DNA from 3 places in the Pseudarthrobacter sp. AB1 genome. Region 1 is predicted to be linked to each of the others. Evidence: riboswitches for the same ligand, from Rfam matches in the RefSeq annotation. Region 1 holds a riboswitch; each other region holds the start of a gene.
What was found. A riboswitch is a leader RNA that binds a small molecule or an ion and turns the genes downstream of it on or off. The one in region 1 is predicted to bind S-adenosylmethionine.

Region 1 (3,266 bases):
TCGGGACCATCTCCGTTGCCGCAATCCTGGCTGAATCAGCCGCCCGCTTCCCGGACTCCGCGGCCCTTGTGGTGGGCGAGGAGCGGGTGACCTACAGCGAACTCTGGGAACAGACGCGCGCGTATGCCGGTGCGTTGCGGGACCGTGGCGTGGGGCACGCCAGCCGCGTGGCCCTGCTGATGCCCAATGTTGCTGATTTCGCCCGGGTCTACTACGCGGTCCTCGCGCTGGGCGGCGTGGTGGTGCCGTTACATGCGCTGCTGAAGGGCAGGGAGATCGAGTACATGCTGCGCGACAGCGGCGCGCAGCTGCTCGTCTGCGCCGGACCGCTCCTTGAGGAAGGTGCCAAAGGCGCCGCGGCCGCGGCCGCGGGCATCGACGTCGTCACCGTCCTGGTGCCGGAGGGGCCCGAAGGTGCCGCCCGGCTGGAGACCGAAGCGGCAGGCGCCGAGCCCATCAGCACCTGGCTGCCGCTGCGGCCCTTCGAGACGGCCACAATTCTGTACACATCCGGGACCACCGGCCAGCCCAAGGGCGCCTTGGGCAGCCACTTCGCCATTGTGGAACAGACCAATACGCTGCTGACCAGCACGTTTGACCTCCGCCGCGGTGACGTCATCTTCGGCGGACTGCCGATGTTCCACACCTTCGGCCAGACGTGCGTCCTCAACACCGGGCTGCGGGCGGGGGCCACCATCGTGATGCTGCCCAAGTTCAGCGGGGACGCAGCCCTGGATGCCCTCACCCGGCACAACATCAACGTCTTCTTCGGCGTGCCCACCATGTACATCGCCATGCTCGAAGCCGCCCGCACCAACACCGGCCGGTCCAACGCCCTGCGCTACTGCATCTCCGGCGGCGCGTCCCTGCCTGTGGCGGTGATGGACAGGTTCAAGACGGAATTCGGCTCGGACATTTACGAAGGATACGGCCTGACCGAGACGTCCCCGGTTGCCACCTTCAACCATGTAGGCAAAGCGCCGCGGCCCGGAACGGTAGGCCAGGCCATTTGGGGAGTCCAGGTGGAGATCGCCCGCGCGGACGTCCAGGATGCCATCGAGCTGCAGCCCACGGGCGAGTTAGGCGAGCTGGTGGTCCGGGGGCACAACCTCTTCACGGGCTACCTCAACCGGCCCGAAGCCACCGCAGAGGCTGTGGTGGACGGTTGGTTCCGGACCGGCGACCTGGGCACCAAGGACGGGGACGGCTACCTCCGCATCCTGGACCGGAAGAAGGAGATGATCATCCGGAACGGCTTTAACGTCTACCCGCGAGAGGTAGAGGAAGTCCTCAGCCGGCACGAGGCAGTCCTGAGCGTTGCCGTCTATGGCGTCCCCGACGAAACCCACGGGCAGGAGGTGGCGGCCGCCGTCGTCCTCAATCCGGGCAGCAGCGCCACCGTTGATGAGTTGCGGGACTTCGCCGCCGCGGAATTGGCGGCCTATAAGTATCCGCGGATCATTACCCTAGTCACCGAATTCCCCACCGGCCCCAGCGGCAAGGTACTCAAGCGCGAACTCACCGCCCGGTACAGCACCTCCGATACTCCAACAGGGTGATCAGGCGGGAATGATGCGGACCAGGAAACGCGTCCTACCACCAGGACCACGACGTTCAGCAGCCGTCCCGGCGCCAGGTACGTGCAGGTAAAGAAGGAGTCGTACATGGTCCGGTACAGACTGGCCCCGGAAGCCTGCCGAAATCCTGGTGATCCAGACGCTGCGCCCAGGCGACCGCGACGAGGGTCTGCGGTCCCGCCCCCATTCGGTTGTCCCGTCAGCGCCGGGGTTACGGAAACACGCGTTGGTTACGGAACATGACGACGGCGGCGGTGCGGCGGGGCGGGGCGAGTGCTACGTTTTTGGGGAGTAATGAGTACCGGCGCCAAGCCCTGACTGGCCGGTCGGCAACCCTCCCTTTCGCGGCGGGGTGCCTCAGGTGAATACTCGGCATATCGACCCATTCGAGCTGCAAGCGTGAAAGAAGGAGTTCCGTCGTGTCTGACGCCCCCGCCCCTGAAAAGAAACTGTCGTACCGGCTTGTCACCGGGCCGGACGACAGGTCTTTCTGTGAACGGATTTCCACTGCCCTGGCCGAAGGGTATGTCCTGCACGGCAGCCCGGCCGCGACGTCCAACGGAGGTGTTGTGATCGTTGCGCAGGCACTCATCCTCCCGTCGGCCATCGCCACCGCCGATGCCGCCGTCGCCTCTGCCGTGGAAGACCTCGATTTCGACGGCGAGGGCCACGCGTGAGCTACGCCGGAGACCTCACCCCGCAGGAAGCCTGGGCCAAGCTGGAGCAGGGCGCCATCCTGGTGGACGTCCGGACCGAAGGCGAATGGGCCCACATCGGCATCCCCGACACCAAGGCCACGGACAACGATCCCCTGTTCATCCCGTGGACCTTCCCCGGCGGCATCCCCAACCCGGATTTCATCACCGACCTGACACAGCAGGCACCGGAGGACGACGGCGCCGAACTGGTGTTCCTCTGCCGCTCGGGCCAGCGCTCCATCGCCGCCGCCATCGCCGCGACGCAGGCCGGCTTCACCTCCTACAACGTCCTGGAGGGTTTCGAAGGCGAGCCGGACCGCTACGGCGAGCGCACCGTTAACGGCTGGAAAAACCGCGGCCTCCCCACCAACCTGGGAATAACGAAGTGACCTTCAACGAAGACGCCGCCGGCTGGAGCGCCGAAACGCAGGCCGTCCGCGGCGGGCTGAACCGCACCAACTTCCAGGAGACCACCGAGCCGGTCTTCCTGAACTCCGGCTTCGTCTACGAGTCCGCTGCCGCCGCCGAGCGCGCCTTCACCGGCGAGGACGAACGCTTCGTCTACTCCCGGTACGGCAACCCGTCCGTGGCCACCTTCCAGGAACGCCTTCGCCTGCTCGAAGGCACCGAAGCGTGCTTTGCGACGGCATCTGGCATGTCAGCGGTCTTCACCGCCCTGGGCGCCCTGCTGGCGGCCGGCGACCGGGTGGTTGCCGCGCGTTCGCTGTTCGGCTCCTGCTTTGTGATCCTGAACGAGATCCTGCCGCGCTGGGGCGTGGAAACCGTGTTCGTTGACGGCCCGGACCTCGAACAGTGGGCTGCTGCACTGTCGGAACCCACCACCGCAGTGTTCTTCGAATCGCCATCCAACCCGATGCAGGAAATCGTGGACATCGCCGCGGTCAGCGACCTGGCGCACGCCGCCGGGGCCACCGTCGTCGTCGACAACGTCTTCGCCACTCCCCTGCTGCAGCGCTGCGGCCAGCTGGGC
Region 2 (3,266 bases), on a different contig from region 1:
GTAGTGTTCGCCGCCGTCCTGGAAACTCTGTCCGAGTTCCAGGCGGCGTCCGTGCTCAATTCTGGGGCCACCCCGTGCCACGCGCGGCCTCCTTCAACTGTGCCCATCGGTATCCTTCGAATTTACCGCATGGGCGGCAGCCGCTGGGTCAGGCGGCAGCCAGGTCAGGAACCAGGGGAGGAAGCGTCAGTCAGTCGTCAAGGCACGGAGCCGCGCCGGCGGTGCCCGGCGTGTTGGGAGCCCAGTGCGGGTAGGTGCGGGTGTCGTTGGCCGGAACCCAGCGGCCCGCGTCCACCACGTAGTCCCAGCCCAGTCCGGTCCGGCGGAGCTGTTCCAGGCCTGCGAGGAGCCGTTGGGCGTCCTCCAGTCGGGAGCCTACGCCGAAGCTGGCCCGCAGCGAACCGGAGGGAAGGCCAAGGCGCTTGAGGAGCGGGTGCGCGCAGAAGCGACCGTCCCGGAGGCCCACGCCATGCTCGGCCGACAGGTAGGCGGCAACGAGTCCGGCGTCGTACCCTGCCACGGAGAAGTTCACCACGCCGATGGTGCCGGTGTCAGCGTCCGTATCCGAGAAGATCTGGTGCACGGTGACGCCGTCGATCTTCCCGAGCCCGTCCACCAGGAATGACCGGATGGCCGATTCGTGGGCGTGCCAGCGGTCCTGGTCCAAGGATGCGATGACCTGGGTGGCGCGTGCCAGGGTAGCCGCACCCAGGACGTTGGGGGAGCCGCCCTCGTGCCGGGCCGGGCCGGTGGCCCAGCTGACGCCGTCGAGCTTGGCCTCGCGGACGGCGCCGCCGCCGGCCAGGTGGGGAGTACCGGCGTCGAGCCAGTCCGTGCGGCCCACCAGGACCCCGGAGCCGAAGGGCGCGTAGAGCTTGTGGCCGGAGAAGGCGAGGTAGTCGACGTCGTCGGTGCTGATATTGATGCGCCGGTGCGGCGCCAACTGCGCGGCGTCCACCACGATCCGCGCCCCGTACTCATGGGCGAGGGCGGCCAGGGCCTTGACCGGGAGGATCTCCCCGGTGACGTTGGAGGCGCCCGTCACCGCGAGGAGACTGACGTTGCCCTGCTCAAGTTCGGCGCGCAGGACCTCAAGGGTCCCTACGATGGTGTCCGCGGCGACGACGCTGCGGTGCGGGACGCCCTGCCACGGCAGGAGGTTGGCGTGGTGCTCGATGTCCAGATAAAGGACATCGCCATTCGGCCGTCCGTCCGTCGCCGGCAGGCAACCCGCCAGCAGGTTCAGCGAGTCGGTGGTGTTCCGGGTGAAGATGACGGAGTCGTCCGGGCGCCCGCCCACAAAGTCGCGGACGACGTTCCGGGCGTTCTCGTACACGGAGGTGCTGATCTGGGACGCAAAGCCCGCGCCTCGGTGGACGCTGGCGTAAAACGGCAGGATCTCGTTGAGGTAGGCGGACACCACGGAGAGGGCAGGAGCGGATGCGCCGTAGTCCAGGTTTGCGTAGCGGACATGGCCGCCCTGGATCAACGGTGCCTGGATTTCCGCGCCGGTGACGGCAGAAAGGGGGCGCCCGGCGATGGCGGCGGCATCGTGGATCAGCGCAGCGGCGTTGGCGGGGGCGGCGTTGCTGGGAGAAACAGTGTTGGGGGAGACGGTGGCAGTTGTCACGGAGACCTCACTCTAAAAGGACTCCCCGTACCGGGAATCCGCGCTTGCCGTGTCCATTCCGGACCGGCCTGGTCGTCACCCGGGGCACCCCACCGCGAATGGAGGGTTGCCGGCCAGCAAACCGGGGTTTAGCGCTGGCACTCGTGACCTGTTAAGAGCGTAGAACATCTGCCGCTGCACAAAGGAAGCCAGCCCAATGTTAAGGACTTTGTTACGCGCGTTTGAGGAATCGCGCATTTGTCGAAGATACGACGGCGGACGCCCCCTTGAGGGGGCGTCCGCCGTCGATAATTCGAAGAAAGTGCCTAGAGGAGATCGTCCAGGTCCGGGTTCAGCCGCTTGAGCACCTCTGAGTGCAGGATGGAGTTCGTGGCCAGGGCGTTTCCGCCGAACGGCCCGTCCTGTCCCTCCAAAGAGGTGAAGCGGCCGCCGGCTTCCACCACGATGGGCACGAGGGCAGCCATGTCGTAGAGGTTCAGTTCGGGCTCGCAGGCGATGTCCACGGAACCTTCGGCCACCATGCAGTAGGACCAGAAATCGCCGTAGGCGCGCGTGCGCCACACGTCCTCGGTCAGGCCCAGGAACTCATCCAGATTGCCGCGCTCCTTCCAGCCGCCCAGGCTGGAGTAGGACAGGGAGGCATCCGAAAGCTTGGAGACGTCCGAGACCCGGAGCCGCGTTGCGGCGGCGAGGGACTTGCCCATGTACGCGCCGGAACCCTTGGCGGCCCACCAGCGCTTGCCCAGTGCGGGCGCGCTGACCACTCCCACCACGGGTTCACCTTCGTCCACGAGGGCGATCAGGGTGGCCCACACCGGGACGCCGCGGACAAAGTTCTTGGTGCCGTCGATGGGATCAATGATCCAGCGGCGGGAGCCATGGCCCGAGCTGCCGAATTCCTCGCCCAGCACGGCGTCGCGGGGACGCGAGCGGGACAGCTGGCCGCGGATGGCTTCCTCCGCGGACTTGTCCGCGTCCGTAACCGGCGTCAGGTCCGGCTTGGTCTCGATGCGGAGGTCCAGTGCCTTGAAGCGGCTCATGGTCTGGTCATCCACGGAATCTGCCAGCACATGGGCAAGGCGCAAGTCATCGTTGTAGCTCGAAGCGGGTTGGATCATGGTTCCAAACTACCGTCTCCGGACCGCAGGGTTGGGGACATCGGCGTTCCGTCTAGCCGATGCTGCCTAGTTCCTTGGTTTCCTGGCCCACCAGGCGCGGATCAGTGCCGAGCAGCCGCCGCAGGGACGCGAGCCGGGCCGGGCCGGTGGGGCCCGCTTGACCGGCCGCCACCCAGGAATCCACGCCGCAGTTGACGGCCGCGGTGTTGTGCTTGCAACCACGCTCGCAGGCATCCGTGCCCGGTTCCAGGTCCGGGAAGGACCTTAGTATCCGGTCCGGATCCACGTGGGCCAGGCCGAACGAGCGGATGCCAGGAGTGTCGATGATCCAGCTACCGGCGGGGGCGCCGGTCAGTTTCAGGGCAAGGGCCGACGACGACGTGTGGCGGCCGCGGCCTGTCACCGCGTTCACGCCACCGGTAGCCCGTTCGGCCCCGGTGAGCGCATTGACCATGGTGGATTTGCCCACGCCGGAATGGCCCAGCATCACCGAGACCTTGCCCTCGAGGTACGCGCGG
Region 3 (3,266 bases), on a different contig from region 1:
CCTGCCGCCGTCGGGCCCGCAGGGATACCGGGCCCGGAAACTGGCCGAACTCGACCAGCAGTACAGCAGCGGCGAGCTGGCCATGGAGGAGTATATGAAGCGCCGCTCCGACATCATGAACGGCTAACTGCTTAGATCAGGAACGTATTCCGGAGCTGGCGGCCCAGCTGGCCAATCTCGGTCAGGAAGCCGTCGTGGCCGATCGGAGCCTCAATGACGTGCACGTCCACGTCACCCGGGAGCGCGTCAGCCAGTTCACGGGACTGGGACGGGAAATACAGCCGGTCACTGTCCACGGCGGCCACGAAGAACCTGGCGGTAGCCCGGCCCAAGGCCTCGTCCAGGGAACCCCGCCCGCGGCAGACGTCGTGGCTCATAAGGGCGTCGGTGATGGCGATGTAGCTGTTGGCATCAAAGCGCCGCACCAGCTTTTTGCCTTGGTGGTCCAGATAGCTTTCCACCTGGTAGCGGCCCCGCTCCCCCAGCGCTGCCGCCTGGAACGGCGATTCCGGGTGCTGGGCCGACCGGCCGAAGCGCCCATCGAATTCCGCTGCGGAGCGATAGGTGATGTGCGCAATGCGCCGTGCCAGGGCCAGCCCGTCCTCCGGCAGCGGACCGCCATAATAGTCGCCGTCGTTAAAATTGCTGTCCTGGCGGATGGCGAGCGTCTGCGCCTGGGCGAACGCGATCTGTTCGGCCGTGCTGGCGGCACCGATCGAGATAACTGCGCACCGCTGGACCCGTTCCGGGTAGGTGACCGCCCATTCCAATGCCCGCGCGCCGCCCATGGAACCGCCCAGCACGGCGTACCAGCTCGGGATGCCCAGCTGGTCAGCCAGCCTGGCCTCAGCCGCCGTGGTGTCCCGCAGCGTTACCAAAGGAAACCGCGACCCCCATGGCTTGCCGTCGGGGGCAACCGAGGATGGCCCGGTGGAGCCGTAACAGCCACCCACAATGTTGATGGAGACCACAAAGAACCGGTCGGTGTCCACCGGCGCACCTGGTCCGGCCAGTTGCTCCCACCAGCCGGGCTCGTCGCTGTCGCCGCGCGTCACGTGCGTGCTGCCGGTCAGGGCGTGTTCAATCAGGACGGCGTTGGAGCCGTCCGCGTTGAGGGTTCCCCACGTTTCATAGCCAAGGGTGACATCCGGGAGGAAACCGCCGGCTTCGAGCTCAAGTCCGCCGACGCTGGCGTAACGGACCACGCCGTTTCCGGGGGCTGCAGTACGGGAAATCGTAATCGTCATGGAAGGACCTTTTCTATGCGCTTGCCCACCGTCAATTGACCGGCAGGCCAGGTCCTCACCCGGGGCACCCCGCCGCAAAAGAGGGTTGCCGGCCAGCAAGCCGGGGCTGTCGCTGGCACTCATGACCTGCTTCGAGTGTACGAACAGCCCCGGTCTATTGCTAAGCGTGTGACTGGTTGTGACTTCGCGGAAGCCCTACTCCTGCGGGGCCGCCGCGTCTTTGTTAGGGTCCGCCGCACCCTTGGCCGCCCGGAACCCGGCCTCCAGGTCGGCCATGATGTCATCAATGTGTTCGATGCCCACGGACAGGCGGACAAGTCCCGGCGTGACCCCAGCGATGACCTGCTGCTCCGGCGAGAGCTGGCTGTGCGTGGTTGATGCCGGGTGGATCACCAGTGAACGGACGTCCCCGATGTTCGCAACGTGGGAGTGCAGTTCCAAGGCATCCACGAAGCGCTTCCCGGCCTCCGCGCCGCCGGCAAGGTTGAATGAGACCACCGCACCGGTGCCTTTGGGGCCGTATTTGCGGCCGCGCTCATACCAGGGGCTGGAGGACAGCCCTGCATAGGCGACGGATTCGACGTCGTCCCTTGCCTCAAGCCACTGGGCAACGTCCATTGCATTGGCCACGTGACGCTCCACCCGCAGGCTCAGGGTCTCCAGGCCCTGGGCGATGAGGAATGCGTTGAACGGTGACACTGCCGAGCCGAGGTCGCGCAGAAGCTGCACCCGGGCCTTAAGGATGTAGGACAGGTTGGCACCGAGGGCTCCGCCGGCCCCAAGGTCCCGGGCATACACCAGCCCGTTGTAGGTGGGGTCCGGGGTGCTGAAGCCCGGGAACCGTTCCGGCTCCGCGCCGAAGTCGAAGTTCCCCGAGTCCACAATCACCCCGGCTATGGCCGAGCCATGCCCGCCCAGATACTTGGTGGCGGAGTGGACCACAATGTCCGCGCCCCATTCGAGCGGGCGGATGAGGTAGGGGGTGGACAGCGTGTTGTCCACAATCAGGGGAACGCCGGCCTCGTGAGCTACCTCGGACACGCCTTCAATGTCCAGCACGTCCTGACGCGGGTTGGAGACCACTTCGCCGAAGAAGAGCTTGGTGTTGGGCTGGACGGCATCGCGCCACTGGTCGAGGTTGTCCGGGTCAGCCACAAACGTGACGGATATGCCGAACTTCTTGAGGGTGTGCGCCAGGAGGTTGTACGTCCCGCCGTACAGGCTGGGGCTGGCCACGATGTGATCCCCGGCTTCGGCGATGTTCAGGATGGCAAAGGCTTCAGCGGCCTGTCCCGAGCTCAGCAGCAGGGCAGCGACCCCGCCCTCAAGGCTGGCAATCCGCTGTTCCACGGCATCCTGCGTGGGGTTGCCGATTCTAGTGTAGATCGGCGCGAGCTCCGCGAGGGCAAACCGGTTGGCGGCGCTTTCCGCGCTCGGGAAGACGAACGACGTCGTCTGGTAAATCGGGAGCGCCCTCGCGCCGGTGGCGCTGTCCGGTTCCTGGCCAGCGTGGATCTGGCGGGTTTCGAAAGACCATGCGTTCGACATTCAATGCTCCTTGACGTGGTGTGGCACAGCTCGGTTGCGTTCAGTGTAGGAAGACTTTCCCAGACGGGAACAGGATTGTGACGAAGGTGGTCAGCCGGCCGGTCTCCTCCCGCTTTCCGGCGGAATGTCCACTCGTGACGCAGAGGATTCCGGTAAGGCTACCCTTAGCTGAGAGCCGGATCACAAAGTGCCAAGATGATGGCATGCGCATGGATCACGTCTCTTACGCCTGTGAACAAGATGGCCTCGTTGCCACCACCGAACGTATTTCGTCCGCCCTCGGCGTTGAAGCCGTGAAGGGCGGGGTGCACCCCCGGTTTGGAACCCGGAACATGATTATTCCCCTCGCCGGCCACAAATACCTGGAAGTTGTGGAGGTCCTGAACCACCCGGCATCGGACAAGGCACCCTTCGGGCAAGCTGTCCGGGCCAGGTCCGAAGCCGGCGGCGGCTGGATGGGCTGGTGCGTCG

Region 2: another riboswitch for S-adenosylmethionine. It lies ahead of DAD99_RS15825 (aminotransferase class V-fold PLP-dependent enzyme); the one in region 1 lies ahead of DAD99_RS10065 (DUF1737 domain-containing protein).
Region 3: another riboswitch for S-adenosylmethionine. It lies ahead of DAD99_RS02275 (homoserine O-acetyltransferase); the one in region 1 lies ahead of DAD99_RS10065 (DUF1737 domain-containing protein).

The regions. Positions count from the first base shown of each region.
Region 1 is NZ_PZKO01000035.1:58,777-62,042, reverse strand. Features, by position in the region: gene DAD99_RS10070 (long-chain fatty acid--CoA ligase) at 1-1,559, shown strand, start outside; SAM riboswitch class IV at 1,868-1,983, shown strand; gene DAD99_RS10065 (DUF1737 domain-containing protein) at 1,997-2,254, shown strand; gene DAD99_RS10060 (rhodanese-like domain-containing protein) at 2,251-2,664, shown strand; gene DAD99_RS10055 (O-succinylhomoserine sulfhydrylase) at 2,661-3,266, shown strand, end outside.
Region 2 is NZ_PZKO01000057.1:31,227-34,492, forward strand. Features, by position in the region: gene DAD99_RS15820 (class I SAM-dependent methyltransferase) at 1-81, opposite strand, end outside; gene DAD99_RS15825 (aminotransferase class V-fold PLP-dependent enzyme) at 191-1,630, opposite strand; SAM riboswitch class IV at 1,666-1,779, opposite strand; gene hisN (histidinol-phosphatase) at 1,936-2,748, opposite strand; gene rsgA (ribosome small subunit-dependent GTPase A) at 2,801-3,266, opposite strand, start outside.
Region 3 is NZ_PZKO01000008.1:23,373-26,638, forward strand. Features, by position in the region: gene DAD99_RS02270 (hypothetical protein) at 1-127, shown strand, start outside; gene DAD99_RS02275 (homoserine O-acetyltransferase) at 132-1,247, opposite strand; SAM riboswitch class IV at 1,260-1,374, opposite strand; gene DAD99_RS02280 (bifunctional o-acetylhomoserine/o-acetylserine sulfhydrylase) at 1,443-2,795, opposite strand; gene DAD99_RS02285 (VOC family protein) at 2,999-3,266, shown strand, end outside.